Regions from separate parts of the Paenibacillus sp. MB22_1 genome, predicted to be linked through region 1. Evidence: a T-box and tRNA genes for the amino acid it is inferred to sense, from the RefSeq annotation. Region 1 holds a T-box; the other holds one or more tRNA genes.
What was found. The T-box of region 1 lies ahead of tyrS (tyrosine--tRNA ligase). A T-box ahead of a tRNA ligase gene usually reads a tRNA of that ligase, here a tRNA-Tyr.
Positions count from the first base shown of each region.

Region 2: it has a tRNA-Tyr gene. The T-box ahead of tyrS (tyrosine--tRNA ligase) is inferred to sense a tRNA for this amino acid. The anticodon was not compared.

Region 1 is NZ_JBLADV010000001.1:778,763-794,835, reverse strand. Features, by position in the region: gene ACL02P_RS03550 (sensor domain-containing diguanylate cyclase) at 1-1,501, opposite strand, end outside; gene rpsD (30S ribosomal protein S4) at 1,970-2,569, shown strand; gene ACL02P_RS03540 (HIT family protein) at 2,683-2,895, opposite strand; gene tyrS (tyrosine--tRNA ligase) at 3,011-4,264, opposite strand; T-box leader at 4,334-4,602, opposite strand; gene ACL02P_RS03530 (transglycosylase domain-containing protein) at 4,774-7,893, shown strand; gene ACL02P_RS03525 (NADAR family protein) at 8,293-8,850, opposite strand; gene ACL02P_RS03520 (hypothetical protein) at 9,441-10,157, opposite strand; gene ACL02P_RS03515 (ISNCY family transposase) at 10,661-12,025, shown strand; gene ACL02P_RS03510 (DUF5071 domain-containing protein) at 12,845-13,234, opposite strand; gene ACL02P_RS03505 (RHS repeat-associated core domain-containing protein) at 13,276-16,073, opposite strand, start outside.
Region 2 is NZ_JBLADV010000002.1:366,405-382,477, forward strand. Features, by position in the region: gene ACL02P_RS13365 (extracellular solute-binding protein) at 1-980, opposite strand, end outside; gene ACL02P_RS13370 (carbohydrate ABC transporter permease) at 1,125-2,048, opposite strand; gene ACL02P_RS13375 (carbohydrate ABC transporter permease) at 2,026-3,015, opposite strand; gene ACL02P_RS13380 (GntR family transcriptional regulator) at 3,207-4,457, opposite strand; gene ACL02P_RS13385 (hypothetical protein) at 4,692-5,087, shown strand; gene ACL02P_RS13390 (Ger(x)C family spore germination protein) at 5,066-6,259, opposite strand; gene ACL02P_RS13395 (spore germination protein) at 6,252-7,355, opposite strand; gene ACL02P_RS13400 (spore germination protein) at 7,380-9,053, opposite strand; gene ACL02P_RS13405 (IS5 family transposase) at 9,583-11,172, opposite strand; gene ACL02P_RS13410 (hypothetical protein) at 11,442-11,738, shown strand; gene ACL02P_RS13415 (ArsR/SmtB family transcription factor) at 11,810-12,175, shown strand; tRNA gene ACL02P_RS13420 (tRNA-Leu) at 12,295-12,378, opposite strand; tRNA gene ACL02P_RS13425 (tRNA-Leu) at 12,402-12,487, opposite strand; tRNA gene ACL02P_RS13430 (tRNA-Cys) at 12,498-12,571, opposite strand; tRNA gene ACL02P_RS13435 (tRNA-Gly) at 12,583-12,657, opposite strand; tRNA gene ACL02P_RS13440 (tRNA-Gln) at 12,663-12,734, opposite strand; tRNA gene ACL02P_RS13445 (tRNA-His) at 12,756-12,831, opposite strand; tRNA gene ACL02P_RS13450 (tRNA-Trp) at 12,862-12,935, opposite strand; tRNA gene ACL02P_RS13455 (tRNA-Tyr) at 12,943-13,028, opposite strand; tRNA gene ACL02P_RS13460 (tRNA-Thr) at 13,032-13,108, opposite strand; tRNA gene ACL02P_RS13465 (tRNA-Phe) at 13,129-13,204, opposite strand; tRNA gene ACL02P_RS13470 (tRNA-Asp) at 13,220-13,296, opposite strand; tRNA gene ACL02P_RS13475 (tRNA-Met) at 13,332-13,405, opposite strand; tRNA gene ACL02P_RS13480 (tRNA-Val) at 13,494-13,569, opposite strand; tRNA gene ACL02P_RS13485 (tRNA-Glu) at 13,660-13,731, opposite strand; tRNA gene ACL02P_RS13490 (tRNA-Ser) at 13,750-13,841, opposite strand; tRNA gene ACL02P_RS13495 (tRNA-Asn) at 13,908-13,980, opposite strand; rRNA gene ACL02P_RS13500 (23S ribosomal RNA) at 14,048-16,073, opposite strand, start outside.

The DNA of each region.
Region 1 (16,073 bases):
GGCGTACCTCCGCATGCAGCGACGCGTTGGCGATTGCAAGACCGATGTGTGAGGATAAGACCTGAAGCAGCTTGTAATTATCATAAGAAAAAAAGCGGGTCTTGCGGTGCGCCAGCATGATCACCCCGTTCACTTCTCCCCGGACGAACAAAGGTGCGGTGATCAGCGAGCGGGAGTTCGTCTCCTCCATAAATCTCGAGGATACCTTCCCATAGGCTTGAAAGTCCGACAGAATGATCGGCTCCTGCGTGGAATATACCAGTCCGCTGAATCCATAGTTTTTCGGAAAATGCTCCTTCGACAGCCCCGGAACATTGCTGGACACAATCTCGAACGTTTCTGTCTCATTGTTTAATTGGGAAATACAGCAATACTCCGCCTGAAAAATCGATAGCAACTCTTCGGTTGCAAATTGGAAAACTTCCTTGAGCCGCAGACTTTGATTCAGCCGTTTCGTTAATTCATTGATCAGCCTCAGCTCGTTGATCAGCAAATTCGATTGTTCATACAGCTTCGCGTTCTCAAATGCCGTGCCGGCCGTATCGGCCAGCATGCCGATCAGCTGCAAATCCACATCATCGATCTCCTCACGCTGGATGCGCAAGTGGAAAACCCCGTACACCCCTTGTTTGCCACTGAGAGGTACGGCGATTTCCAAATTTCTTTCGCCTTCTCCCTTCGGATCCACGGTTTCCCTGACCTGCATTCTGCCCTCCATGAAAGCCCTCACGAGCAGCTCATCGCCTTGTCCAAGCAATTGAAACGATTTAACCCGCGGATCGAGACTTACATGATCCTGAGACATAAGCAACTCCAGACGGGCATTCGGATACATGCCGGACACCCGCTCGAACACCTCGGTCAGGACCGAATCCACGTCGATCTTATCATGAAGCTTCTGCACCATTTGAAAAAGCTTAGAGCGGCGCTGCTCCTCCCGCTTGGCTTGCTGCTGGATGCGGACCAAATCCGTAATGAACATTCCCTCAAAGCAACGATAAAAACAGGTTTGAAACAGCCGGGCCGCCATCTTGGCTAACAAGATCGCCTCTGAAGTGCAGCTCTCACGCATGAGACAGCCAAACACCGCAAACAACTCGCCATGAATGCGTGTATACACCGGTACAGCCGCATAAACTCCGTCGGCCTTCTGGGCTGCGATGGCTTTGCGCTCATACAAGCTCTGCTTGATGACCTCTTCCATTCCGCTAGGCCAGGAACGTTCCAGCGGTTGCCGCGGGTTCAACGAATCGGCAAGCAGCTTCTCGCCGCGGCTGCCGGCAAGGAAGAAATCAGCCTCGCCGAGTTCCGGCATATCGCTGATCTGTTTGCGCCATTCCGCAAATCCCTGTTGTAATATGGAATCGATGTAGGGAAAATCGTGGGCGTTAATATCTAGCTGCCGCAGCCAATCGGTATAATCGTTGACATCATCAAGCCGCGGCAGGCCGGAAGCGTTATTCAGGTTCAGCATCGGCTGACCCAAGGATTGATCGGCCATAAAAAAGCTCCTTTATATGCTGCGTTGGAATTGTAACCCTTCTGCGATAAATATTAAACGGACAAGCTCTTGTCCTGAAGTTCAAGCTTGTCCATCTCCGCCATATCCGATCTTGTCTGATATCTCTATTTTACTATCTTCCTTAGGGTTTTGCATTATAAATCCTAAGGTTTAAGGTATTTTTTTGGGACTAAAGCCCTATCGACAAAAATCCACCCATCTCTACAAAATCACTTATTGACTTTATAACCTCAATTCATATAATATATATTGTTGATGAAGACTGGATAGAGTCTTACTTAGGGCGTAACGCATGCGAGCACCCTCTCGGTTTTTGTTGCTGACGGGACAGCGGCTGAACTTTCCTGTCAGGGAGCGTATCATTATCTATCCTTCGCTCAACCAAACAAAACCCGCGCAAGTAGAACCCTAGACGAAATTTAACTAACAAAGGAGTCTACCTATACAATGGCACGTTACACAGGTCCTAAATTTAAACTCAGCCGCCGTCTTGGCATTTCCTTGAGCGGCACTGGCAAAGATTTGAAACGTCCGTTCCCTCCGGGGCAACACGGTCCTAACCAACGCAGAAAAGTAAGTAACTACGGAGCACAATTGCTCGAGAAACAAAAACTGCGCCACATGTACGGTTTGGGTGAGAAGCAATTCCGCACCCTGTTCGAGAAAGCGCAGCACATGCCTGGTATCGCGGGCGAAACGTTTATGATCTTGCTTGAAAGCCGTTTGGACAACCTTGTTTACCGTCTGGGCTTCGCGAACTCCCGTGCTGGTGCACGTCAGCTCGTATCCCACGGTCACGTAACGGTTAACGGCAAGAAAGTAGACATCGCTTCTTACCGCGTAAACGTTGGCGACGTAATCGGCCTTCGTGAAAGAAGCCGTGGTCTCTCTTCCGTGAAGGAAGCTCTGGAGAACCGTACGCATGTTCCGGCTTACCTGGAATTCAACGACACGACTCTGGAAGGCAAATACATCCGTTTGCCAGAACGTTCCGAGCTGTCGCAAGACATCGACGAGAAGCAAATCGTCGAGTTCTACAACCGTTAAGATTCGGAAGCAAACCGACCCAAGTTGTTCTCAACTTGGGTCGGTTTTTTTGTGCCTACCTTTGGCTATTTGGTCATAATGCTGTAATCCGTACACAATTGACTTTCCACCAGTCACTTACATACGGTCACTAACGTTTGGAACAGCTCATTTTGTAAGCGATCATCTTCGATCAGGTGCAAGCGTTCAATATGCTGCTTCGGAAAAATCAATAAATGCCCCTTGGTAGCCGGATATAGATCGAAAATACACAGAACATGTATTGACTCGTGTAGAACCACAGCTTCTCGGGTTTCTAATACATTGCAAAGTATACAATCAACCATCATTAGACCCTTTCTCTGACTAAAAGAGGAACAGTAAAGTTCTGTTCCTCTTTTAGCTGATTATGCATGATTATATGCAAAAATTGGCGAGGGATCTTTATATAGTCCATTCCTCTTATTTTACCGACAACTTGGCGAATTTGCGTTTACCGACCTGGATGATCTCTCCGCCCGCCAGCTCTACTTCCGCATTCGGGTCGCTGATCTTCTCTTCGTTCAGCTTAACCGCACCCTGCTGGATGCTGCGTCTTGCCTCCCCATTTGATGCGGCGAACCCTAGCAACGTCAGCAACTTGATCAGACGGATTTTCCCATTGACCAGCTCAGCGGCAGGAATTTCTTTCTCCTCGATATCCTCCGGCAGCGCACGTTGCTGGAACACCGTTACGAAATGCTCCTGCGCTGCATCGGCAGCTTCTTGACCATGGTACATCCGGACGAGCGTATGGGCCAGTTTCATCTTGGCGTCGCGCGGATGCACGGCTCCCGATTTGAGGCCTTCGGTGAGTTCAGCCAATTCTTCGAGGGACAGGTCAGTCACCAGCTCAAAATACTTCGTCATCAGCTCGTCCGGCACAGACATCGCTTTACCGTAGATTTCGTTTGGCGCTTCATCGATGCCGATGTAGTTGCCAAGGCTTTTACTCATCTTCTGCACGCCGTCCAAGCCTTCGATGATTGGGGTCATGATCGCGACTTGCGTGTCTTTGCCATATTCCTTCTGCAAGGTCCGGCCCATGAGCAAGTTAAACTTCTGGTCCGTTCCCCCCAGCTCGATATCGCTTTCCAGCGCCACCGAATCCATGCCTTGCATCAGCGGGTAGAAAAACTCGTGGATGCTAATCGGCTGACCGCTTGTATACCTCTTCGTAAAATCGTCGCGTTCCAGCATACGTGCCACGGTCACCTTCGCGGACAGCTTCACGACGTCGGCAAACGTCATCGGTGCCAGCCATTCCGAGTTAAAGTTAACTTGCGTTTTTTCCGGGTCCAGAATTTTAAAGATTTGCTGGCGGTACGTTTCCGCATTCCGTTGTACGTCTTCTTCGGTTAATTGTTTGCGGGTTTCCGATTTGCCGGTCGGATCGCCGATCCGCCCCGTAAAGTCGCCGATGATCAGCTGCACCTGATGGCCGAGCTCCTGAAACTGCCGCAGCTTCTGCATAACCACCGTATGGCCGATATGAATGTCCGGCGCGGAAGGGTCCAGCCCCAGTTTAACTTTCAGCGGCTTGCCGGTCACAACCGACTTGATCACTTTTTGCTTCAGCTCATCCTCCGGCACGATCTCCACAACACCGCGGGAAATCACCTGAAGTTGGCGTTCCACCTCGGCTTGCTGGGCCGCGCTTAATTCTTCCCATTTCATTGCTCTTCTTTCCCTCCATATTCGTTAGTCCTGCTTAGAAAACGGAACGCAAAAAAGCTCCTTCCCATCCCAAGGGACGAGAAGGAGCACTCGCGTTACCACCCTAATTAAAACCGTTTGCGGATCCTGCGGCGGATTGCCAGACGAACCGATGACGGTTTTCACTTCATTCACATAACGGGATTTCCCGGTACCGGACTACTGGCGCATTCTACGCGCGTTCCCCCGGACGGCTCCAGACGGTAATTCAAAAGGGATCCGCCCATTCGGTTCGCAGCAACCACCGATTCTCTGAGCGACGGGATTCCGCCTTCTACTGAGTCTTTCTAAGCCTTTGACGATTTGCAATTTAAAATATTATATAACACAGATGCATTCCCAAAGTCAAATCTACGAAAGCTAGGTCATGAGCAGGAACTAGGCTCCATCACACGCCAAAATACGCTGAAAAAACATCCAAATCCCCTTTTTTATGCTATAATGTTGCTGTTTATAAAGGAGGATCATGCATGGATCATGAGAACGACAAGAACTCCGGCAAGCTGCGGCGCAATAACCGGAGCGAAAAAAACTCAAAACCCGCCCGGAAGCGCAAAAAAGGCAGATTAGCCTGGGCGATTGTGGGTTGGCTCGTTCTGTTTGGATTTGCCGGCGTTCTGTTTGCCGGTGGAGCCGTATTCGGATACGTATCCTCCATCGTTAAGGACGATCCGGTACGGTCGCGTGCCGACATTCAAGCAAAAATCAATCATAATGAAATGACAGGTTTCGCCTATTTCCGTGACGGCCAGCCGATTGGCCAGCTTCGCTCGGAAGAGGATCGCCGTCCTGTCACCTATAAGGAAATCCCGCAAATCGTGCTCGATGCTGTGATCGCCATCGAAGACAACCACTTTGAGGAACACATCGGGATCGACTTTAAAGGGACGTTGCGAGCGGTTAAGCAGCGGGTGCTTAAAGAGGACGTGCAGACCGGCGGCAGTACGCTGACCCAGCAGCTGGCGCGACGCGTGTTCCTGAACCTGGATAAGACCGAAGACCGGAAGGTTAAGGAAATGCTGCTGGCACTTCGGCTGGAGCGTTTTTTATCCAAGGAAGAAATCATTACGGCTTATTTGAATAAGGTTCCCTTCGGCAACGGTTCGAATGGGTACCAGGTTTACGGCATCAAAGCCGCAGCCAAAGGTCTCTTTAACGTCAGCAATCTGTCGGATTTGAATATCGCGCAAGCGGCCTATTTGGCTGGTCTGCCTCAGCTTCCCTCCACCTATTCCGCTTTTAACGGGAAAGGGGAATTTAACGAGGAGGCATTCGGGCGGGCGGTCAAACGCCAGCAGCTGGTGCTGCAGCGCATGCTTGAGGAGAACAAAATTACGCAAGCGCAATATGAAGAAGCGATGGCTTTCGATATTAAAGGATCGCTGGCCAAGCCAACGAAGAAGGCTTATGACACCTACCCGTATCTGATGCTGGAGACGGAACGGCAAGGCGCGATCGTCCTTGCGATGCTCAACAATCCGGAGATGACCAAAGAGGAGGTTGCCGCCAACTCGGCCATCCTCGAGGAAGCTCGGCAGGAGCTGCTGACCGGGGGATACCGGGTGTACACGACCATCGACAAGAAGGTCTACAACGCCATGCACAAGGTATCGGAGAACGCGGACAATTTCTCTCCGTACAGTGAGAAGAAGGGCCTGGAGCAGGTCGCCTCGATGATGATCGACAACAAGACCGGCGCGATCCTCGGCATGATCGAAGGGCGCGACTTCTACACGGAGCAAATGAACTATGCGACGCAAATGAAACGGCAGCCGGGTTCTACGATGAAGCCTATCGCCGCTTATTTGCCGGCCCTCGAAGCCGGGTTAGTTCAGCCTGCCTCGATCATTGATGATTCGCCGATTATTTTGAAGGACTACCAAAAAGGCTTCCACATTCCTGTAAACTCCAGCGGCGGCTATAAAGGGCTTGTGACCGCGCGGACAGCTTTGAATGAGTCGCGGAATATCCCCGCGCTTAAGGTGTTTAACAATATCGTTGGCATCGACAAAGCTTGGGACTTTGCCAAGAAGCTGGGCATCACTACGTTGGAAGATGAAGACTACAACGCGCAAACCGGCGTGCTTGGCGGCTTGAAATACGGTGTCACCGTTGAAGAACTGACCAATGCGTACAGTGCCATCGCCAACGGAGGGCAGTTTACCGACGCTTATATGATCGAGAAGATTACCGATGCGAAAGGTAACATCGTCTACAAGCATGAGGTTAAGCCGCAGCGGGTCTTCTCCGAGCAAACGGCTTACCTGATGACCGATATGCTTCGCACCGTCATTACGGACGGCACCGGTAAATCGATCAAAAGCGACTTCAAGAAATATGGCAAAATCCCGGTTGTCGGCAAGACCGGAACAACGCAAAACTACGCCGACGTCTGGTTTATGGGTTACTCGCCGGACGTCACACTGGGAGTATGGATCGGGTATCGCGAACCGGTGAACACGTTGTCGGAAGCCGGTAAATCCCGGGCGCGCAAAATTTGGGCGCTCGTTATGAACGAAGTCACCGAGAGCAGACCGGAATTGTTTGCGACCAAAGCGTTCACGAAACCGGACGGTATCGTAACGAAAACAGTATCCGGCTATAGCGGGAAGTTGCCAACGCAGTTGACGCAACAGGCCGGGAAGCTGGTTACGGATATTTTTAATGCTAAATACGTACCAACCGAACCGGACGACGTGCTGATTCGAGCTAAGTACGTGACGTACGAAGGCATCAACTACGTGCCGCTCGAAACGACGCCTTCGGATATGCTGCGTGAGAAGGTTGTGGTGAAGCGCGAAACGCCGATCGAAGTGCTCAAGGAACAGCTGGAGCAGGCGTTCGCCGGAATGTCCGGCAGCCACAAACCGCTGAGCTTCTACCTGCCGAAGGATGCCGGGGAAGATGCGCCTTACAAACCAGATCCTCGCGTCGATGACGGTCAGGCGCCTGCGCCTCCGGCGAATGTCGCCTTGTCTGCAGGCAGCGGAGCAGCTACGATTACGTTTAGCGAAAATACGGAAAAAGACGTGGTCGGCTACCGGTTGTACCGTGCAGACGACGGCGTGACGTTCCAGTATACCGGGAAAGCAGCGCTGGTTGGAGATCCGGCGGTCATTACAGACGATCGATCCGTTGGCTTCACCACCGCGTACTACGTCACGGCCGTTGACGTGGCCGGCAAGGAATCGGCGCCAAGTGCGATCGTCAACGTCTTTGGCGGCGGCGTATTCCCGGGCGGCGGCTCGACGCCGGATACGCAAAACGAGACGCCGGGCGGTAACGACGGCGGCATCATCGGCGACAATGGCAACAACGGTCCGCTTCCTGCATCACCAGCTAACGTGAGCGTGAAGAAGGACGACCGCGGATTCACGGTGAGCTGGGACGCGAACGGTGCTCTCGACCTGGTGACGAGCTACAACGTCTACGTGTCCGATGCCCAAGGCGGCACCTACACGAAGGTCGCTTCCACCTCGGACCCGCACTTCTCGTTCAAGACCGACTCCAGCTCCGTCTGGATCCAGGTCACCGCCGTCAACGTGCTGGGCGAATCCCCGCCGTCGGCGCCGGTGCAGTATAGTAAGTAATATAAAAGCAGCAGGTGTGGGCCTGCTGCTTTTTGGGTGCTGCTCTTTCTTGTGTGATCTTGTGCTCGTGGGTGCTCCTATTTCATCGAACCGTGAAACGATGTTTCCTTAAGGCTGTCCGTATAAATATATATGATTTTTCGAACATAATTCGCTGCAAACTACCCATTTGGTGGAAATATATTCGATTTTTCACATAAAATCTCAAAGTTCGGGCTTCAAGGGAGCGATTATATATGAAATTTCATATAGAATGGGCCAAATCCGCCATATTTGAGCGAATATATTCGATTTTTCATATATATTTCCGTTTCGGCGAAATACTCACACCCCCATTCCACACGACAAATTGGGATAATAACAATCCTTTATTATTTGTGGGAAACAAGGGAACACCTCCTAGACTTCTCGCTCTTCCCAACCTAATGGAGGAATAAAGTAAGCATCGTACTGCTCTTTCGCCAAGTCCGTTAACTTCTCCTTCCACTGCCAGTACTCATCCAGATAACTTTCCCCCTTCCCCATTCGCCAAAATAAGCTGGTTGGATCCTCTTCCGGAAAAGCCACCCAAGGAGGTAATATAAACAATGCTTCTTCTGAGCCGGATAATTTTTCGCGAGTTTCCATCAGGATTTTGCCGAGCCAATTTGCCCCAGACCCATCGCCGTTGTCACCCCAAAAGCGGTCATTCCTCGTATGTTCAATTAGCAAGCAATCTCCCGTAGATACTAGCAATCCCCTCAGTTCAGGATGCTGTTGGAATTTCGCCTCCACTGCTTGTCGCATGATTTTCAACTTCACTTGCTCCCAATCACTTAGAAGCGGCCGGGATCGATCTCTCCCCATCTGTGCAGCTTGAAAAGGGGTTTCCGCTTGTCTAATCGCTTCCTCATGTTCACTCCCCGCAAACTTCTGTGCCTGAAAAATAATGCTCCGACGTTGGCCAGACCTTATCATTTATCTCAATTGGATAAAGAGCAAAGTTGGTAAATTGTCCATAGGGACGATTTGTTTCGTAAAATCGGATCACTTTCTGATCCGCACGGACTTTCAACAACTCATTTCGGATGGACTCCGCCTTTTTTAACATTTCCTGTGCAATCCTTTGGATGTCATCCCTGTCTTCACCTCATCTCTCCGGCAAAGAATGTACTGGGGTGAATATCGATGGTTGTCAGCCTTCGTGCCCCTATTCTGATTCAATTTTCCAATTGAACATATCTTTAAAATCTTCGAAACAGCTTGGACAAACCCAATAGTATTTGTCTTCCGTTGCGTAACCTTTATCACATTCCTCAGGGAATTTTTTTCCAACAAAACTCACAATGGTCATGATCCCATGATTGATTCATAAGTAGGTAATTTTGAAATACCATCTTCTTACCCAATAAGTACTTTGCTTGGTTTCTTATGCGCCAATCGTTCTGATGGCTCACTATGATCATCACTTTCCTCATGTATAGGTGAATATTTGCATCACCCACTTTGGATAATTCTCCGTATCAAGGCTTACCATGAAAAAGTGTCTTAGCTATTTTATGAAATCTTTAATGATTACCCTCTACTATGCTCTTAAAAATTTTCGGCGGAATCGTATAATCCAGATTAATGGTATGAATGCTCTTTTGATAACGGGATATAAAGCCTTCAACATAACGGAATAATTCCTCAAAATAGCCCTCCACACTTGGATTGATACGGGTTTCATTCCAACTAAGGTGATACAAGCCCCAATCAAACAAACGTCTTACTTCTGTCTCAAGCTTAGTCGACACAACTTCCGTTCCTCTTCCACCTGGAACTTTTAGTTTTAGAATTATGCTATCCAATTTCATGAGCATTCTAATAAGCTCTAGTGCATCCTCGGCGTACACATATACATTTTGTATTAAGGCATCGGGCCATTTCGTCATCAGATCTGCTCTCACATTTGGAGGAAGGTTTAAATAATATTCCTGATTTTTATTCCAATACACCTTTCTAATAACAAGAGGTGACTCCTTCCCGCTCTCATCAAGAAAGTTACGGTATTCGGAAAAAAACGACCATGAAATGATACTGTCTGCGGTCCATACTCTGCATCTTAACACCTGTTCCAAGGTTTTCTCTTCAGATAATTCATTCTCTTTACAGTACATAAAGATAGGTTCTTCCGTTAAATAATGCACCATAGCTTCTTGTCTTAACAAAAATAGCGGAGTGATTTTGGAACACACTTCTTCACTATGAATGGAATTACAGCTTCCTTTCACACTTTGACTCAAATTATGACTTCCCCCTTGGAATTGATACACTTGCATTTTGTAGATGATATTATTTATGAAAAGAAAAATGAATACACTTTGCATAACACTGGTCTGTTTCTTCTCTTTTGTCTAATTACGGACAATAGTATACTTCTTCCATGTTTACTTCATCACCTCTTGTATAACTGTCATATCGTCATCGTACTGGATAAGTTCGCGATGTTGGCGCCATGAAGTTAGTAAGTAATGAAAAAGCAGCAGGTGTACTCACGCTACTTTTTTGTGTGATCCTGAGCATTTCATAAGCCACTAAGTCCACATCATATCGATCCGCATCAACAAATTTAGTTAGTTTCCCCTGAAAAAGTCAGGGTGTTTTGAGCATAATTAAAAGGAATTCAGCACCTCAAAATGGAAATTGTTATTGACGAGATAACAAAGTTCCACACCCCGAGGGAAGAATTCCTTTGCTATAGGAGTTCAACAGAAGCCCTCGGGAATCCTTCCAAGAGGTGAAGAAAATGTTGAAACTTCGAGACGAGCAATTGACCATCTGGGATGCCATTCTCCCGGAATCTGTTAGAAAGTTGCCGGTCGAGCTTGCAATCATAGATCAATTACTGGACGACGACCGTTTTCTTCAACCGTTTACTGAGTTGCACCCGAAAGGCAAGAAAAGCGGCCGTCCTACGCTTGCAATTGAAAAGTACATCCGTCTTATGGTCCTGAAGCATAAATACAATTTGGGCTACGAGTCACTCGTGAAGGAAGTCGGTGACAGCATCACATGGCGAATGTTCTGCCGGTTTGCCATCGACGAACCGATGCCCGACCCGTCTACGCTCATCTATGCCCGCAAACGCTACGGCGACAAGATCGTCGAAGACATCAATGCCGCACTCGTAAAGCAGTGTGAGGAAAAAGCCGTTCTGAAAACCCGCAAATTGCGCACGGATACGACGGTTGTGGAATCCGACATCCATCACCCGACAGACGCTACGCTGTTGCAAGATGGCGTAAAAGTCATCACTCGAACGATTCAGAAAATCCGGAAAGTCGCCTCCCACACTGTTCAAGGCTTTGAAGATCGTACGGCAGAAATCAAGGAAAAGATTCTGTCCATCGCGAAAGTTCTACGTCGCCGCACCCGTGAATCTTGGGAAGAAGTTGACCGGATCACTGGGAGCGTAATCGAAGTAGCCGAGAACGTTGTGAACAAGGCGCAAGCCGTTATCGAGAAACTGCAAGACAAGGGCAAAGCTGCTCTTCGACAAAGTAAAACCAAACTGACCGAGGCGGTCACGCTAACCGGCAAGTTGTTGGAACAAGCCAAACAGGTCGTTTCCGGCAATCGAATCATCGCAGATCGGATCGTCAGTTTCTTTGACCCGGAAGCAAGACCGATTAAGAAAGGTAAGCTGGCCAAAGGAACTGAGTTCGGCTACAAGGTGCGAATCGACGAGACGGAAAGCGGCTTTGTGACCGGCTACGCTGTCTACGAGGGGAACCCCTCGGATGATGAACTGCTCGTTCCCGCTGTACAGGCGCATATCAAGCAATTCGGCAAAGCGCCGCAAGCTGTAGCGACCGACCGCGGTTTCTCAAGCAAGAAGAACGAAACGGCCATTACCGAACTTGGTGTGAAGCGAGCTAGCTTGCCGCGAAAGGGCAAAAAAGGCATTGCCCGATCCGAGTACGAAAACGAATTATGGTTCAAAGACTTGCAGCGTTACCGTGCAGCTGGAGAAGCGAAGATTAGTCTTCTCAAGCGGAAGTACGGTTTGAACCGCAGCAGGTATCGGGGCTTTGTCGGCTCAAAATGCTGGGTCGGCTTCGGGATTCTGACCCACAACCTGCAAAGAGCGGCAAAAATGCTCCAAAACTAACATGGAAACCGATCATTAGGGAAAGTTCCCCCTCACAACCCAGCCAGCAACCCGAAACTATTTTTGAAAATCGACTTTTTCAGGAGCAACTAGTTAATAGCAAGCCTTATAGGCTTAGGTTGAACCAAGTCATTACACCACGAAAACGATGTTTCCATAAAGGCTGTCCGTGTTGATCCAAACACCAGATGTACGATTCTGGCTTTCTTTTCTTGACTTCAGTATACAGATATACCTGATTTCTTTGATCCAATATCGGATTAAATCAACAACTCATTTCGGATGGACTCCGCCTTTTTTAACATTTCCTGTGCAATTCTTTGGATGTCGTCCATGTCTTTACCTCATCACTCTGATTAGCAAAGTACTTAGGAAGTGCGTGATGACAGCTACAGTAGGTAATTAGTACAAGAGCAGCAGGTTATGTCCCTGCTGCTCTTTCCCAGGGTGCTTTGAGAATATCGATGGTTGTCCGTTGTCGTCCCCCTATTCTGATTTAACTTTCCAATTGAACATATCTTTAAAATCTTCGAAGCAGCTTGGACAAACCCAATAGTATTTTTCTTCCGTTGCGTAACCTCTATCACATTCCTCGGGGAATTTTTCCAACAGAACTCACAATGGTTATGATCCCATGATTGATTCATAAAAAGGTAATTTTGAAATAACATCTTCTTACCCAATAAGTACTTTGTTTGGTTTCTTAAGCGCCAATCGTTTGGTTCAATCATTGTGATCACGTTCCGTTTCATTTGTTACCACAGATCCAACGGATTAAGTTCTCATCAGCCAATTCTGGATTGTTAAGGCCAACTGTGGTCATTTTGATTGTGCGAGTAATTCCTTGGCAATTTCGGGTATGTCGTATTCAATGAGATCTTTATTTTTTAGTTGAGCGAGCCTGTAAAGTTCCTCTTTTAAACTAGAGATAATCCCGGTGTCAAGTTTCCTAATTAAGTGCCACAAAATATTTTGTATCCAGTCGTAATCATTAGATTCTAATATGTCTTTTAATGATGGAATTAAGTCTTGGCCTAGTGGAATTAACAATTCATCAATAATTAAGGGGGCTACAGGCCAGTTTATATCCTTAGTCCATTCTAATATTTCCGGTAAAATCAACTTTAGTTCAGCCTTAGATAAAGTTTTTAGTAATTTAATCGAATCGTAATCACTTTTGTCTTTAGGTAAATAATTTGCAACATCCATTTATTAGTACATCCTCTTTCTTATAAATATTGTTTTTTTCACTACTTTAATCTTACTGAAATGCTCTGTAGTATTTTAGTTAAGTAGTAGGGTTCACTACCATTGTTTTTTACTGCGTCTCTTGAAGACATCCAAATTTGATGTTCAATTGGATCTTTAGCAAGAATCAGTATATGATTAGGGTTTTTGGGATCACTCTTTACAGTAAATACTCCTGTCTTTTTAACCAACTCTATAGAAGTAACAGTGAAACTTTTCCAATCTTTACTTGCTTGTTTAAAATAAGATAGCCCGTTTGCATCTATTACTGGCCTTGGTGTCAAGTTTACATCACCGCCATTTCCACTCCTAAAAATTAGAGAATGTTTATCATTATTAGTTTTAGTAGAAGAAGAGGTGGCTTCCAACCCTAATATAGTCGCTAATCCTGCTGCTTGGATAACCTTACTTAGTAAAGATGATGTATTACCGCTTATCGGCAATGCGACTTCATTTTTAATTATGGTAATAAAATTATTGGTTTCTTTAGAAATCGAGTTAGCATAGTTAACTGCAGCCTGCTTTTGATTGTTATAGATATTAATAATTTCCGAATACGACTTTCCTTTATTTGCATAATATAATGAATCCGGTACGTATTTGTTATTATTTGCTGGATTACTACATTGCCCTGCATGCGAATATGTTTTTCCATTCACTACTGATTCACACCAATAGCCGGTTGGATCAATATTATTCAACGGTTTATTCTCAACATACGTATACAAATTCAAGCTCAGCGGATTTGTTACGCTGCCTTCATACGTATCCTTACTTATAAACCGTCCTGTCGCAGGGTCATAGTACCTTGCCCGCAGGTAGTACAGTCCAGTTTCCTCATCCTGCATTTCTCCAGCGTACTTGAAGACGTTCTGGATTTGTTCTTCCTGATGGAGGATATTTCCCCACTCATCATATTGGTAACTGTTAACCGTGTTGCCTGCTTCGTCAACGATTTGCACCACGTCACCGTGGCCGTTGTAAACATAATAATACTTTTTGTTTGTTACAGCATCTCGTTTGGCCAACAGACGGTCCGGACCCCAAACATAGTTCGCCAAAGCCTGATTGTTACCATTTGCTTCTGTTATCACCTTACCACTGTTATTGTAAGCATACCGAACTTTTTCTGTCACAGGTGGAGGAGTTTGACCAGAAGCATCTGCAGGTTCTCTTGACGTCGTGGTCTTAGATAACCGCAGCCCTTGCATCTCATACTCAAATTCGGTTGTAACATTTTCTTTGGTTACACTTTTCAGCTGATCCCAGACATTAAAGGTGTAGGTCTGCTCATTAGTGTCTTCAATAAGACTGTCACCTTGCAAGGTTTTGCGGTTTCCGCGTGCATCGTACGCATATACGATCATTTGGCCAGACGGGCGTTTGACTTGGGTTAACCGATCCAACTTGTCGTACTGGTAAGTGGTTGTCCCGGTCGAATCCGTCACAGATATGATATTTCCATTTGCATCGTAAGCATACTGGAATTCAGACAACAAAGTGGCGCCTTTTTTGTTCGTTACTTTGAGCAGTCTACCAATTCCATCATAGGTGTAATCAGTGATTAAATAGCTACCATCCGAGAGTCTAGGATAAGTGACTCGCTTCAGTTTACCGTCCGGTTCATAGGTATACTGCGCATTGGCATTTTCCGCGGCTGTGACTTGATAAGAACCGTTAGTTTGAACACGATTGATCCTGGTCTTATCGTAGCTGTAATGCGTAAAGTAATCAAACGCGTCAGCGACGTTTTTTAGACGATTCGCATCGTCGTATTCGTGGCGAACGATGGTAACCACACCGTCATACACGTTGGCTTTGTAGGTCTGAGAACCATAGAAGTTGTAACTGTTGTATATGGTCATGAAATTCGATCCGCTGCGTTGTTCTTCCTGCCGTGAAGGTCCAAACAGCGTAAATTGATATATATTCTTGAGTGTGGTCGAACCCGCGACTTTCGCAATGTTTCGGCCGATATCGTCATAAAGGTAGTTGATCAGATTATTGTTCGCGTCCTTGCGGAGCGTAATCTGCCCCAGTTTATTACGGGAAAAGGCATCCTGATTGGCAGCCGGATCAGTACTCGTTTTCAGGAATCCCGTCTCGTCATAAGCTTTGGTCGTTGTCCAATTTCTCGTGCCGTCGGTCTGTGTGGTTGATTGCAATTGCCCCAGTTTGTTGTATGCATAGCTGGTGGTTTGATTTAATGCATCTTGCACCGCAGTCAACCGGCTAAGCTTGTCATATTGATAACGGGTCGTATTGCGATTCGGATCTGTATACGTCGTTACATTGCCCAAGTGATCATAAGCTAAATCCTCTTGGACTACGCTTGTCGTACGATTTGGCCAGTTAGGAAATGCCTTTAATGTTATCTCTCGTCCCCATTGGTCGGTGTAAGACTCAAGTACATTCCGCTTCAAAGTATCCTGGGGGTTACTGCGGAAGGCAGCGAGATCGCTGGCAGCAACCAAATAGGACGTCGTTTTCCGGTCAATCAGGTCGTAATCGCTTCGATACAAGTTACCGAACGGGTCAATCGCTTCAAAGGCACGTCCCCATGGATCATAGTCTGCCGTCGATACATTGCCGACGGTGTCGATCACGTATTCTGGCCGGGCCATAATATCATAGTGGTATTGGGCCAGAACTAACTCGCGCATCGTATAGTTGTCAAGTTGACCGATTAATACGGCATTTCCGAACCCATCGTAAAATTCGTGTTTAATGTTTTCATAATTAACCGCGTTATCATTTAAGCGTGTCGACCTCGTATAAGAATCGATCCGAGTCGTGATCA
Region 2 (16,073 bases), on a different contig from region 1:
TCGAAATACGTTCCTTCAGTAGTGTTCACCATCAATCCAGCCGGATGGTTGGCGTTAAGCTCTTTCAAGAACTGTACCGTTTCTACGTTGGCATCGGAGTTAAAGACAGGTTGGCCTTGATCATCCGCAAATCCTCCGCCATTGATAACAAGCAAGGTACCATACCGCAAATACCCGCCGGCATTCGGCCCGGCATAGACCCCGCCGCCGTAGAACTTCCCTTTGCCTGCTTCCGTTACCTTCTTCACGTTAGCCAACAGCTCATCCCAGGTTGCTGGCGCTTTGTCCGGATCCAGGCCTGCCTCCTGCACCAGCTTCTTGTTCCAGAACAAGCTGCTAACGCCAGGTTGCGAGGCAAAACCGTAAATTTTGCCGTCATACTCCATCGGCTTCCAGGCTGCCGGGGCTACTTTTTCGCGAATTTCTTGGGCCATGTCGTCCGGGAACGGCTCAAGCAATCCCTGTTGGGCAAACCCAGGCATTTGTGTTTCCCCAACGATGATGTCGGGCATGTTTTTCGCCAGGAATCCCGCTGTTTGCTTCTGGATCAGCGGTTCGCCCCAACCCCAGTCCTCGGTTTTGACCGTAATGTTTTTGCTTTTCATTTTCTCGTTGATAATCGATTGATAATAGTACGGGAAGACGCCGGCTTTTTTCAGCGGCTGACCAGGCGTATAGTTGTAATCCTCCTCTGTAATCCGGGGATTCAGCGTCTCGTCGGCGATCGTTTTTTCCTTGCTTTTCTCCAGCAGCTCGCTCAGCACCCCGACGCCAATCGCTACGGCTCCTTCATTTAATACGGTAATGGTAGCGCCTTCAGTTGACGACGAACCTTCATTTCCCGAAGCCCCATTCTGGCTGGTTCCCGGGGTGTTCGCGGCTTGATTGCCACCTGTGTTGCCGCCCCCAGATCCGCAACCTGCTAACAAGGCGATGAGCAACAGCGATAGAAACATGACATGCATCTTTTTCAACAACATGCTTGAACCCCTCCAAAAGTCATTTTATTCAGCGTGAGTGTCCATTAAGTCAAGTTTTCAATACGGGTGTTGAACTGTTTTCATCGGTTCGATCCATAACGGACCGCAGTGCACCTTCTACATTGAAATGAGTTCCCGGCCTTCCTAACCTTTGATACCTGTGTTCGCCAGGCCCTGCACAATATACTTCTGGAAGAAGGCAAAGATCAGCAGCGCAGGAATCGTGATGCCAAGGCTCAGGGTAATAATCATCGGATAGTTGATCACGGCACCCGGGCTTGCCCCAACGGAGGAAATCCGCGTGATCGCCGCAGGAAGCGTTTGCAAACTGTCGTCCGTTGTATAGAAGAACGGTGTAATAAAATCGTTCCACGTTCCCAGCGCTGTCGTGATCGCGATAAACGCCATAATCGGCAGCTGCAGCGGGAATAGAATCTGGAAGATCAACCGGATCGTCCCGGCCCCATCCACAATAGCGGCTTCGTCGATTTCCAGCGGCACCTTTTCCAGCGACTGCTTCACCAGAAACGTCCCCATAATATTGATGCTAGGCCCACCGATCAAGTAAACCCACCAGGAGTTCAGAATACCGGTTCCGCCGGTAAAGATATCGTTTCCCCCGGCAAACGGGAAGCGGGCAAATTCAAGGTAAGTCGGAATGATCGCCAGCGTCCCGGGAATCATCTGGGTGGCAAGCATGATCAGGAAGATCGTATCCCGCCCTTTAAACCGCAGCCGCGCGAACACGTATCCAGCCAAAAATGAAGTCAAAATTGCCCAAAACGTGTTGTAAGCTGTACGAATCAGCGAGTTCTTCATATAAGTGGCTACTGCAGCATCCGTGGACCCAGCGATCAGCGCCTTGAAGTTCTCCAGCGTTGGCGCTTTAGGAAGCGGGAAGATGCCTAACACCGTTGAGGAGAATTCCGTCTTGGTGAAAAAACCGGCAAGCACCATAAAGATCAACGGGTACAGCAAAATGAGCCCAACGCCAAGAAGAATGAGATGTCCCAGTAAATGAACGGGCTTAAACTGTTTGCTAACTTTAGCGTTCAGTGGACTGGGCATGTGGGAGCGCCTCCTTTTTCGCGGGTTTGACGGGCTTGATCGGAATGCTTGTCCGACGATCGGATTTCGTTGACCAGTTGTAGTACAGCACAGTCACAACAATAACGATCAAGGCCATGATCAGTGAGGAAGCGCCAGCCATCCCCAAATTGAAGTCCCAGAAGCCGTCCCGGTAAATACGGAACACCAGCACTTCGGTTTGCCCGTAAGGCCCGCCGTTCGTGATGAATAATACCTGCTCGTAAATCTGGATCGCTGCGATCAAGTTCGTAATGACGATATACGTCGCGATGGGTTTTAACCCTGGCAACGTGACATACCGCAGCTTATGCCACCGTCCCGCACCATCGATTTCCGCCGCCTCGTACAAGGACAAATCCACGGATTGCAGACCGGCCAACCAGATTAAGGCTGCACCGCCTACCCCTTTCCAGACTGAATAGACCACAATCCAGAAAATGCCCCATCCGACGGAGTACTGCCATACGATCGGTTCCTTGCCCATCGCTTTCAGCAGGTTGTTGATGACCCCATTGTTCGAATCCAGAAAAATGTTGAATACTTGCGTGGTCGCAACCGTTGCCGTGATGGCGGGGATGTACCAAATGGAACGATAAAACCCTTTGCCGAACAGCGGCAGGTTCATCAGCAGTGCAGCAAAAAAGCCTGCTCCCAGCGTAATGACCGTGACCAGTCCGCCCAGCCAGATCGACCTCCACAATGCATCCGTGTACACCGGGTTTTGAAAGAAGCTGATGAAGTTATCGAACCAGATGAAATTAGGTGTATCTGCCAACCCCACCCATTCGAAGAACCCTAACACGAACCCGAACAAAGTGGGAAAACCCGAAACCACCAACCATGCCAAAAACATCGGCACGAGGATAACGGCGGCGATCAAAGCATCTTTGTGCTTCCCTAACCTGCGCTGCGTTGCTTTTCGCTTCTGTAATCCCGCGGTTTCCATCGTCCAAGCAACCCTCCTTACTGTGAAGTGCACTGATAAAGCTTTTGTTCTAAGTTGTATTATCTATTTGTAATATTAACTATATTTTACTATGTCATTTATGTCAAGAATTAGATATATCATTTATTGCTAATTTAGCATAAAAAAAGACACCTAGCTTGCAAGGGCAAGCAGGTGCCCTGTCAATCTACTTACTTTACTCGTTTTGCAAGGGGTCCCGTAGATTGACTTTCAATTAATTTTGGCTCCAGGATGACTTTAGTATACCCCGCATCCTTAAGCTCAGGCTTCTCGAGAATGTCCCGCAAAATCCGGGCTGCGGCTTCTCCCATCTCGATTTCCGATTGCGAAATATGCGAGAAGAATCCCCATTCATGCAGCCCCGGCGAAGGATCATCAAACGTCAGGATCGAGATGTCCTCCGGCACCCGAAGCCCTAATTCTTTACATATTGAGTAGATGTGCAGGCCAAGCCGTCCGTTCAGTGTGATATAAGCGGTAGCAATCTGGTTCTTGATAAACCGGTACAAGGGGTGCTTCTTGTCGATCTCGCTGTAATCCACATTGAAATCGGTGAGGATCAGTGCCGGATTAATCATCGCTCCCTTCTGTTTGAGCGCCTCCATATATCCGTTAATCCGTTCCTCCACTGTAATTGTAGGCAACGGCGAATCGGAGCAAATGGCGATGTCGCGATGCCCCAGGCCCCACAAATAGTCAACGGCAAGCTGTCCGCCGATTAAGCCGTCGCTGCGCGACAAGTTCGTAGCTACTCCCGGCAAATACCGATCGAGGAGCACAAACGGGTAACCTCGCATCTTCAGGGCTAAAATTTCCTCATTGTACGTTTCCGCATCACTTGGGAAAATAATCAGCCCGGCGGCCCCTTTGCGAATCAGATCGTTGATCGCTTCCTTCTCCCGGTCAATGGAATTGTACGTCAAGACGATCTGCAGGCTGTATGGACTGTCTTCAAGGATGTTATTAATTCCTTGAAGCAGCCGAATGGCAAAATAGTCTACCAGCATCGGCATAATTAGCCCGATCGTGGTGCGCCCCGGAATATGGGATGCGGCTTCGATCCCTCCCAGCGAAGGGTCAGCTACCCCTCCGTTTAACGCTCCGAGATGATGGACCGGCGCCCCCGCATTTCCGTCCAGCACGGGCCATGATCCCCCCTCCGCCAGAGAGCCTTGATGGCGTTGCAGCAGCTCACCGATGCCTTCGCTGACGAAGCTTCCCCGCCCGGGGATCCGGTAGATCCAGCCGTCCTTCGCCAGCTGCATCAAGGCATTGGCTACCGTAATTCGGCTGACGTCGAACTGTTCCATTAACTCTTTTTCCGAGGGGATCTTATCGTTCTCCCGCAGTTTGCCCTGCAGGATCATTTCTTTGAAGTGCTGTTGAATCTGCATATATAACGGTTTACGTTCGTTTTGCATAAGACTTCTCCTATCTTATTTCTCCCCATATATTTACATTATATCATTTATAGCATTTCGTCAATCTATTTCAAGTCATTCACTCGCTTGACATTGACTATTGGATATATTAAACATATTATACACGTTCTATCGTTTTCTTTACACTTTCGTAAAAAAAGGAGGGGATTTGTGATTCAGCGCTTCAAGGAACCTGTCTACGAGCCCTAATATGAGGATACGAGGTGAACGCATTTGTTTCGCAAAATAACGATGACTTGTCTCATTTTATTCTGCACCATGTCCTTATCCTTAGGTACCACCTCTGCATCGGCACAATCCTCAGTGGAAACCGCGTCCAAGAATACGATCAGCTGGCCTAAATTACAAGCGCTTCCAAACTTCGGGAAAGTAAAACAGCTGGATGTGCCGACGTTACAAAGTCTCCACCGGGAACGCTTATCTCGGATGGTCAGCAGCGACGTTGCGGGTGAATTCAGCTCCGTAGAAGTGACCTACACCTTCAGCGAAGGCGACAATTTCCGATACAATCAACATCGCAGGGCCAAAGAATCGGTTGGGGATTCAATCGATCCTTTGGCCCTGCTTTGGGCTGTCGAGGATGTCGTTCATTTCTTGGATGCACCGTAATCCGTAATCGTAAAGTCGATGTCAAAGGTCACCGGCGTACGGCTAAAAACGTCGTCCCAATGGCTTTCGACTTCCTTCCAGTATTTAGGGTGCGTGATCCTCAACCGGTTGCCGAACCCAGCCACATCGGTTTTATATTCTGACTGCATTTTATGCATCGTCGTCTCGAGCATTTGGTTTAGCCTTTTTTCGAAGATCTTCTTTGCTTTCTCCAAAAATTCGGTTTTGGAGGGGTCTTCCTCAAGATCCCAGTTTTCGATTAACCGCCCTTCCGATTCAATCTTGACATGAAACGAAAGCCGCCCTTCCTCGATCCGGGGGGTGATTTGCGTCTTCTCGTCTTCAACCTCGTAAGTGATCGTTTCATTTCGCCAATCATAGCTTTTGATCACCCCACCTTCAACATCGCCTTGAATCCAAGCAATGCTCTCCACGTCCGTTTGATCCAATGTGCCGATCCATTTGCCGGTCGACCCTTTGATTATCCCCGCTCCCGTAAATTTCGTTTCCCCACCGTACTTAGACACCTCCTGCAGGAGAAAGCTCTGCTTGGTGCCCAACCTCTCATTCAACTCGGTCAGATTCACCTCATTCATAATTTTGCCGGTCCTAAAACGTTCTTGCAGCATGTCCCTCAGCTTGAAAGCGGGGGGATCTCCGGAATGCGTCATTTCCAGCGTTTTTCTCGCCTTCCCTTTGCTCAATAATACGATGCAGCTAGGGCGTGTATCGTTATCGCGAAGCACGAAATCCATCAGTTTGTCGATGCTCTGCTGACGAACCAACTCAGTAGATACGACGATCACCTTCAAATGCTGGCCGATGACCGCCCGCTTCAGGCGAAGCGAATACTGCCGCATGATTTCAAACAGAGAATCCCCGGTTTCCGACATATTCAGAAATTCGCTTTTCCTCCCTTGACCCCCTGATTGTTTGTCGCTGCTGAAGTTTCCCATCGGAACGATCTGGATCGTAGCCGTAATCAGATTTCGCTTAGGATAATTTCCTCCTTGTTTCTCCAGCTCCCGTTCAACGGTCGTCGGTTCTCCCGCATCCAAGGCCAATCCGATATACAAGCTTAAATCTTCAATTTCTTTACTGCTCCAACAACCTGTTTGCAACGCAAGCAGGCCAGCGGCAAGAAACAGCGACAAAATACGGCGCTTACGCATTCGGTTTGAGTCCCTTCTTCCGAATTAGGTATACGGTTGATAACGGAATCGTAACTAAAGCGAAAATTATCATGCTGGTGTTTCCGACGGCGCTGCCAAGCGTAAATAAGTCGTTCATGTTTTTGGGAACAAGAGCGACGATAAAAACCACCGGCATCAGTGCAAAGAGCGCGGTTGGGAATTTTATGCGCATTATTTTCGATACGCCCAAGACCGTCGTAAAGAAAAAGATAGTGAAATTGCAAAACATCTGCATTAACCAGATGACCAAAAACGGAAATTCAAGTCGTTCAAAAAACAAACCGGTGACTTCAAAGCTTCGCAAAAGATCAAGCGTCGGCCAGGTGCTTCTTAGAACGGCGTCAACCGACATGCTTCCCACGACGATCACGGTGGCGCAAAAATAAAGAACGAACGGAATACTCAAGCCAGCCAATATCGCCTTAACCGCTTTCTCGGGGTGCTCCATATGGCCAACTAAATACAAAACGACTTCACCGCCCGCAAAAATAAGCATTGTCGATTTCAAGCCATTGAACACCGGAGGCAATCCTTCACCGAGAAAAGGCCGCAAGTGATTGATATCAAACATCCTCATGCTGAAAAATAAGCTAAGCAGCAAAATCAGGATACTCACAGGAAAAATAATTTGACACAAGCGGGCAATGCTGTTGATTCCTCCAGAAATCAAATAGGCCGCCGTCCAGATGAACGGAATAATGACAGCCCATATGGGGGTACCTTCCAGCAATAAAAAGATATCCACCTCTGCCAGAGCGCGAATCTCAAATCCGGCCAACACCAGAAAATAAACGGTGATCAGGAGGGACATTATACTGCCCATCACTTTCCCGACAATTTTTTGAGAAAACTCAAAAATCGTGCTTCCCGGAAACTGCTGGCTTAATTTGACCATGAGCAGCACCGCGAGCATCACAACGACGCCTCCCAGCAATACAGACAGCCAGGAATCCGGGGTACGCATTTTTTCGGTCACATCCCGGGGCAACGTTAGAATGCCAGCTCCCAGAACACTGTTGGTCATAAAGATGACCGCTTGCGATGAGGTGATTTTGTCGTTGGTACGAATAAACAAGTGATCCCCTCCTGGCTTTTCGGTTTAAGATCTGCGTTGTTTGCGGACCGTCTTCAACAATTCGGGTCTGCGTTTCATTAATGTCAAGGGCGCACGGACGAACAAGTCCTTCCAGTCGCCGATACGGATCGGCGAAAAGGGCGTGACATATGGCACACCGAAGCTTTCCAGCTTGGTCAGATGGCTGCAAATCAGCAAAAAAAACAATATCGTACCGAATATCCCCAGTACTGCTGCAAAAAACATGCCTACGAATCGCAACATACGCAATGTGATTCCTGCACTGTACATCGGAATCGAAAAGGAAGCGATGGCGGTTACCGAAACGACGATGACCAGAAACGGACTAACGATCCCCGCCTGAACGGCGGCCTCTCCGATAATCAGACCGCCGACGATGCCCATCGCGGAGCCGATGGGCCTGGGCAGCCGAACCCCCGCTTCCCGCAAAATTTCGATCGAAACTTCCATGATTAATACTTCGATCAACGACGGAAATGGAACCCGTTGGCGTGCCTCGATAATCGTAATGGCTAATTCCGTCGGAATCAGTCCGGGATGAAAAGAAATAAATGAAATATACATCGCTGGAATTATGAGAGACATAAATGCCGCAACAAAACGCAGCATCCGTAAAAGTGACCCTGCCATCCATCGTTCGTAATAATCTTCCGGGGACTGCAGCAGCATGCTGAAGGTCACCGGAACAATGAGCGCAAAGGGGGTTCCATCCAGGAGTAAGGCGATTCTCCCCTCCACCAAGGCGCTCATGACCCGGTCCGGACGTTCCGTATTTTGCGCCTGTTGAAAAGGACTTAGGATGTCGTCTTCGATCAGTTGCTCGACATAGCCGGATTCGGCAATGTAATCCAGATCGATCTTGGCGATGCGTTGCTCCACTTCCTGCAGCAACTCCGGATTCACAATGTTTTTCATGTAGACAATCGCAAGATCCCGCTTGATTACGTTGCCGACAACGTATTTCTTGATTTCCATTTGTTCCGTCCGTCCTTGGAGCCGGAGCATCGCTGTATTATCGCTCAGGATTTCGGTAAAGCCCAATCTTGGCCCCCGCAGCAGCGCTTCCGAAGTTGGCTCCGTTATCGCCCTGGATTTAACGCAGGGGGTGCCCACAAGCAGCGCGCACGCCATTCCTTCAACCATTAAAGCCGTATACCCTGCGAGAATCGATTCTCTGAGTTCCCGTTTGCCAACGACTTCCGTTAGTTCGGTAACCGGCAGTAGGTTTTGTTTGAAGTAGGAAACTAACCCCTCCTCCGGGGGAAACTTCATCCCTTGCTGAGCACTGTTATCCGACTTCAGCATAAGCACTTGCATAATGTGGCTATTAATCAACTGTTCATCTTGCATACCGTCAACAAAGATCAGTACCGCTCGCGCACCAAACCCGGCGAGTTCGTATTCTCGAAAATGAACGTCGTCATTTTGGCCGATCGTTTCTTTAAGATGCATAAGATCGATTTCATATTCGCCGGACAGCTGCGAATCCGTACTATTATGAGTTTCCAGAAAAACACGGTCTGTCGTTAATCCTTCCCTTGAGCGCCCGTGCTTATCCGTGACAATCGAGCGAAACCAGCGATGCAACGCAAAAATGAGGAGAGGAATGAGCAGAGTAACCCCGGCCAGCATGAAAGTCGGCCAGTCGGGGATATATTCTGTGATTGTCGACCACACGATAGATCACCTTAATCATTTATTTGGATTAATTTCCCCAAAAACGGTTTATATATTCATTTCCTTTCCACGCTGTGCAACGTGAATCTGGTTTGCCGGGGAGCCTTACATCAACTATTCCTTCCCTAAGCTTTCCTCGGCTCCAAAGGATAATTTACACACGAACGCTTATTCATATATGATCATATGGGGATATATAGATCACGCCCTATGGTGTATGTCAATGATATTTAATTCGCATCTTCATTATTCGCGAAAGAATCTGAACTTATCACACATGATCGGAGCGATATTTTTATGAGAAAAGTATTTTCTTTATTACGATGTTTACCTTTGTCTCTCCAACGATTACCTCGGCGCATACCAAGCTGACCTCTTCTTCCCCAATCCAGGATGAAGTGGTAAACACTGCAATCGGCCAAATTCGGCTGGAATTCAACACCACCTTGTCGCCTGGTACGGCAATATAGGGCTCATTACGTAGGGCTTGCTGAACAAGATCAATTTAAGCTGCTCGCAACGCATGAGCCTAGACCGTGATTTTCTTTGCAGTTTTCATGCAAAAAATCGGACGGAACGCAATGAATCTGAAAAAAGAGAAAAAAAGAACCCGCAGTCGCCGTTCCAGGTTCATAACCAGAAACTGGATAGCGATGACAGTTAAACTTGTATGAGCACCGCGGGCGCAAATTCGGCCCAAACCCAACTTGCGTTTGCCTTCGCCGAACTTTCCTTCGATCGCATTGCGCTGTGCAGCGTCTTGCTTCTCTTGCTTTCGATCATCGGCGTCACGTTGTTCTTTGGATGGCCTGCCAAGCTTCGGTCCGCTAAGACGAATCCCACGTTCCTTGCAGTAGTTCAGGTTATCGCGATTGCGGTAGATCTTGTCGGCCAGAATGACGGCGGGAAAATATCCGAACCGCTGTTTGTACGCTTCCACCGAATCCTGCAGCGTGGTCGCCTCGTTGAAGCTGTCCCACCCAGCCGTTTCGATCCAGGCGTAGCCATCAACCAGACTGGCGGCGATTTTAGCGCCGAATTCCACGTTAGCGCCGGCTTTGCCGCGGACGATCGGACGAACATGCGGCTGTTCGATGCTCACAATGCGATCCGGTACGGTATGCGTCTTGTTCTCCATCATGTCACGCTGCTGCCGGTATAGCTCCGAGATCACGAGAAGCAAGCGATATTGTCTTTTGCACAGTACCGCAAGCGGCGTGTGCTTTATGAGTTCTTCAATGATTCGCAAATCTCTGCCCACATAGCCGAGTTGCTTCTTAACGGCTTTTCGAATCACTTTGCCTGACGCTTTGCGTTGTTTGGAGACGCCCAGGAACGCTTTTCGGGCTTGCTTGCGGTAGGTTCGCGGTTTTTCCATCTGTCCGATATGGGGATGGTGCAACACATCGATGATATCTTCGAGGATTTCTCGGGCATGATTCAAGAGCCCCAGATCCGTTGGATATTTGATGTCCGCAGGTGCGCATGTAGCGTCCAGCATGAGGGTTCCCTTATTCATGGCGTTTGCTGTCGGCTCGCACGCGGGCGGCAAATCATGGAACCGTTTTGTCGCGTTGCGGTGATTCTTAGCCGGGGCATGAACTTCCTCGGGAATGGTGAGAGCTTTCTCTGACTCCATCATGGTCAACTGAGAACCGCCGGTGTCGTCGTCATCGTTGTCTCGTCTCGATGGTTTCTTGGATTTAGATGTTGCAGCTTCTTCTTGTTCCGCTTTCAATGCCGCTTGTGCAATCCAATCATTGACCTCCGCAAGGATCTCGATGCTGAGTCGTTCCCGAAAATGCGTCATAAGCGAATGATGAAACGGCTCTGCGTCCACGTACTCCTTGTAGCCGAGAAAAAACTGCAAATACGGATTTTCCTGGATCTGCAGCGTGGTCTCCCGATCACTTAAACCAAGGCGCTCCTTGATGATGAGGGCACCGAGTGCAATGCGAACCGAATATGCTTTTTGACCGATGCCGATCGATGAGAAGGATTGGAAGTATTTCTCTTCCACTTTATCCCAAGGGATGAGTGCGGCAAGCTGTACCCAGCGATTCCCAGGATTAAGCTTCCCGCCAAAGGGTAAGTAGAAATTTTCCAACAGATCTGCCATATCCCGATTCGGCACGAACACGTTCGCTCACTCCATCTGCAAGGTTTTTTGCCAATTTTCTATGTTTTCCTTGCAGATAAATTCGACAAAAGTAGCTCAAATCCCTTGTGGAATAAGGATTTTTTGTTCGTTCAGCAAGCCCTACGTACACGCTTCATTTTCTTGCGGTTGCAATCTGGTCCGGCACATTGCTGGTGGCAGGTTAGTTTAAACCTGTACACTCCTGGCGCCGCTTCCTGTCATGGTTCCACCCCGTAGCAACGCTCGCGATGCTGGTCATTGTACTGTCCGGACTTTACTTGACAAATGCGGTTGCGCCCGAATACCTAAATGCTTTGGCCCTTCCTTATGGACAAGCAATCCCTATGATTCATCAAGGTTATGAAAATGCGGAGCTTCAGCTCCGCCTAAATACGATGATCTTTATTTATATTGTTATTGCATTGGGATATATCGCCGCCATATTTTACTTGTTCCAAAAAAACAAAAATGCGTATCTCGCCGTTTCGCTCAGCGTTTTGCTCGTTATAGCCTTATATGTTATTGTGATGACAACAGTCGCTTAATTGTAATAATTTCGTTTAACCAATCTTTTTTTGATAAAATGATGCAAACGCCTTACAGAAGGGGATAGTCCATGACACAGTCCATAAATACAGCGAAAGAATGTGATACGAACTGCTCGGGCACACTCGTTGATTTAAAAGCTATCAAGGCGGAGCTTATCGATAACCAAGCAGCGGTTCAATTTGCCGACTGGTTTAAGGCTTTCAGCGATCCGACGCGCGTCAAAATCATCAGCGCCTTGCTAAAAAGGGAGCTTTGCGTGCACGACCTGACAGTGCTCCTCGAAATGGGTCAATCGGCCGTTTCTCATCAACTGCGATATTTGCGCAACCTCAGAATTGTTAAGCGGCGCAAGGTTGGAAAAACGGTCTATTATTCACTTGACGACACGCATATCGAGCAAAGTCGCCTCTTCATAAAGTACAACCATGGCTAAAAAACGCTACTTTCTGCTGCTAGACTGAATAGTAGACACAGATTACACCACCGAGCATAATTTCCTAAACAATAAAAAAGCCCTTAGGATTCCTGATCCCAAGAGCTTAATTTCACAGTTGGTACCGGTGAGAGGACTCGAACCTCCACGGGTCTCCCCACTCGATTTTGAGTCGAGCGCGTCTGCCATTCCGCCACACCGGCACATATAAAGTTTTAATCAAAAGTGCGGAAGACCAGACTTGAACTGGTACGGTAGTCACCTACCGCAGGATTTTAAGTCCTGTGCGTCTGCCGATTCCGCCACTCCCGCGAAGTATCAATGGAGGCGCCACCCAGATTCGAACTGGGGATAAAGCTTTTGCAGAGCTGTGCCTTACCACTTGGCTATGGCGCCATAATATAGAATGGAGCGGACGACGGGAATCGAACCCGCGACCCTCGCCTTGGCAAGGCGATGCTCTACCGCTGAGCCACGTCCGCTTAAACTGGGGATATAGGATTCGAACCTATGCATGACGGAGTCAAAGTCCGTTGCCTTACCGCTTGGCTAATCCCCACTATATTTGATTGGAAAGAAATGGGGCGATCGATGGGACTTGAACCCACGAATGCCGGAGCCACAATCCGGTGCGTTAACCCCTTCGCCACGACCGCCATAATATAAAGTTATCAAGTGAAAAAATGTGGCAGGGGCAGCAGGAATTGAACCCACACCAAAGGTTTTGGAGACCTTTGTTCTACCTTTAAACTATGCCCCTAGGAAACTGGTGGAGGCTGATGGATTCGAACCACCGAACTCGTAAGAGAACAGATTTACAGTCTGCTGCGTTTGGCCACTTCGCTAAGCCTCCACGTGGTGCCGGCGAGAGGACTTGAACCCCCAAACCTACTGATTACAAGTCAGTTGCTCTACCAATTGAGCTACACCGGCTCTTCAACAACATTGTTGAATGGTGGCTCGGGACGGAATCGAACCGCCGACACGAGGATTTTCAGTCCTCTGCTCTACCAACTGAGCTACCGAGCCTTATATGAAGTTAAATGGCGGAGCCGACGGGATTCGAACCCGCGGTCTCCTGCGTGACAGGCAGGCATGTTAGGCCTCTACACCACGGCTCCACACTAGAATGATTGCATCCTCTTAAAGAGGATAATTGCGGGGGCAGGATTTGAACCTGCGGCCTTCGGGTTATGAGCCCGACGAGCTACCGGGCTGCTCCACCCCGCGTCAATAATACTATTTTATTTTGGGGTCCCCGAAAAGTAATCGGAATATACTTCAGAGACTCAACTTCACCCCAAAAAGTGAAGTTTTATGGTGGAGGCTGAGGGGATCGAACCCCCGACCCTCTGCTTGTAAGGCAGATGCTCTCCCAGCTGAGCTAAGCCTCCATGGGAAAGGACAAGTTATATTGTAACAGATCCCCCATTCAGAAATCAAGTCAGTCAGCAAAATCAACTTGAAATCATGAAGGGAAGAAATGACCCGTAGGGGATTCGAACCCCTGTTACCTCCGTGAAAGGGAGGTGTCTTAACCCCTTGACCAACGGGCCATGTAGAAAGAATAATAATGGCGGAGAGAGAGGGATTCGAACCCTCGAGACGCTTGTGACGCCTACACGATTTCCAATCGTGCTCCTTCGGCCAACTCGGACACCTCTCCAGATATAGGATCCCAGGAAGTTATGAAGTGTATCTCAGAAGTATAACCTACTTCCTGGGACTTTGACTCCCCGAACAGGACTCGAACCTGTGACAACTCGATTAACAGTCGAGTGCTCTACCGACTGAGCTATCAGGGAACATTATGAAGTTTTCAAGGTTGAATCCTTGAAAACTGGATACGAAACTAGATTTGCATTTTATTTTTTGGATAAGCCCTCGACCGATTAGTACCTGTCAGCTCCATGCCTTACGGCACTTCCACCTCAGGCCTATCAACCTTGTCGTCTTCAAGGGGTCTTACTAAATTGGGAAATCTCATCTTGAGGGGGGCTTCACGCTTAGATGCTTTCAGCGCTTATCCCGTCCGCACTTAGCTACCCAGCTGTGCTCCTGGCGGAACAACTGGTACACCAGCGGTGCGTCCATCCCGGTCCTCTCGTACTAAGGACAGCTCCTCTCAAATTTCCTACGCCCACGACAGATAGGGACCGAACTGTCTCACGACGTTCTGAACCCAGCTCGCGTACCGCTTTAATGGGCGAACAGCCCAACCCTTGGGACCTACTTCAGCCCCAGGATGCGATGAGCCGACATCGAGGTGCCAAACCTCCCCGTCGATGTGGACTCTTGGGGGAGATAAGCCTGTTATCCCCAGGGTAGCTTTTATCCGTTGAGCGATGGCCCTTCCATGCGGTACCACCGGATCACTAAGCCCGACTTTCGTCCCTGCTCGACTTGTCAGTCTCGCAGTCAAGCTCCCTTCTGCCTTTGCACTCTTCGAATGATTTCCAACCATTCTGAGGGAACCTTGGGGCGCCTCCGTTACTCTTTAGGAGGCGACCGCCCCAGTCAAACTGCCCACCTGACACTGTCCCCGTACCGGATTACGGTACCAGGTTAGAACCTAGATACGATCAGGGTGGTATCCCAACGGCGCCTCCACCGAAGCTGGCGCTCCGGCTTCCTAGGCTCCCACCTATCCTGTACAAATCGTATCCAAGTCCAATATCAAGCTGCAGTAAAGCTCCATGGGGTCTTTCCGTCTTGTCGCGGGTAACCTGCATCTTCACAGGTATTAAAATTTCACCGGATCTCTCGTTGAGACAGCGCCCAAGTCGTTACGCCATTCGTGCGGGTCAGAATTTACCTGACAAGGAATTTCGCTACCTTAGGACCGTTATAGTTACGGCCGCCGTTTACTGGGGCTTCGGTTCACAGCTTCGGGCTAAACCCTAACCGCTCCCCTTAACCTTCCAGCACCGGGCAGGCGTCAGCCCGTATACTTCGCCTTGCGGCTTCGCACAGACCTGTGTTTTTGCTAAACAGTCGCTTGGGCCTTTTCACTGCGGCCCCCTCGGGCTATTCACCCTACCGAGGCACCCCTTCTCCCGAAGTTACGGGGTCATTTTGCCGAGTTCCTTAACGAGAGTTCTTCCGCGCGCCTTAGAATTCTCTTCTCGCCTACCTGTGTCGGTTTGCGGTACGGGCACCTTCTCCTGGCTAGAGGCTTTTCTTGGCAGTGTGAGATCATGACCTTCGGTACTGTAAATTTTCCCTCCCCATCACAGCCTAGCCTTATCGGTGTGCGGATTTGCCTACACACCAGCCTCACTGCTTGGACGAGCATCCATCAGCTCGCGTCACTACCCTACTGCGTCACCCCATCGCTCATAACGGATTACGGTGGTACAGGAATTTCTACCTGTTGTCCTTCGACTACGCCTTTCGGCCTCGCCTTAGGTCCCGACTTACCCTGAGCGGACGAACCTTCCTCAGGAACCCTTAGGCTTTCGGCGGATCAGATTCTCACTGATCTTTTCGTTACTCATACCGGCATTCTCACTTGTGTACTGTCCACCAGTCCTTCCGGTCTGACTTCAACCTATACACAACGCCCCCCTACCCCTGATACATACATATCAAGCCATAGCTTCGGTGGTGTGTTTAGCCCCGTTACATTTTCGGCGCAGAGTCACTCGACCAGTGAGCTATTACGCACTCTTTAAATGGTGGCTGCTTCTAAGCCAACATCCTGGTTGTCTGTGCAACTCCACATCCTTTCCCACTTAACACACACTTGGGGACCTTAGCTGATGGTCTGGGCTGTTTCCCTTTTGACAATGGATCTTAGCACTCACTGTCTGACTCCCGGTTATTCAGTCTATGGCATTCGGAGTTTGACTGAGCTTGGTAACCCTTGGCGGGCCCCGCACCCAATCAGTGCTCTACC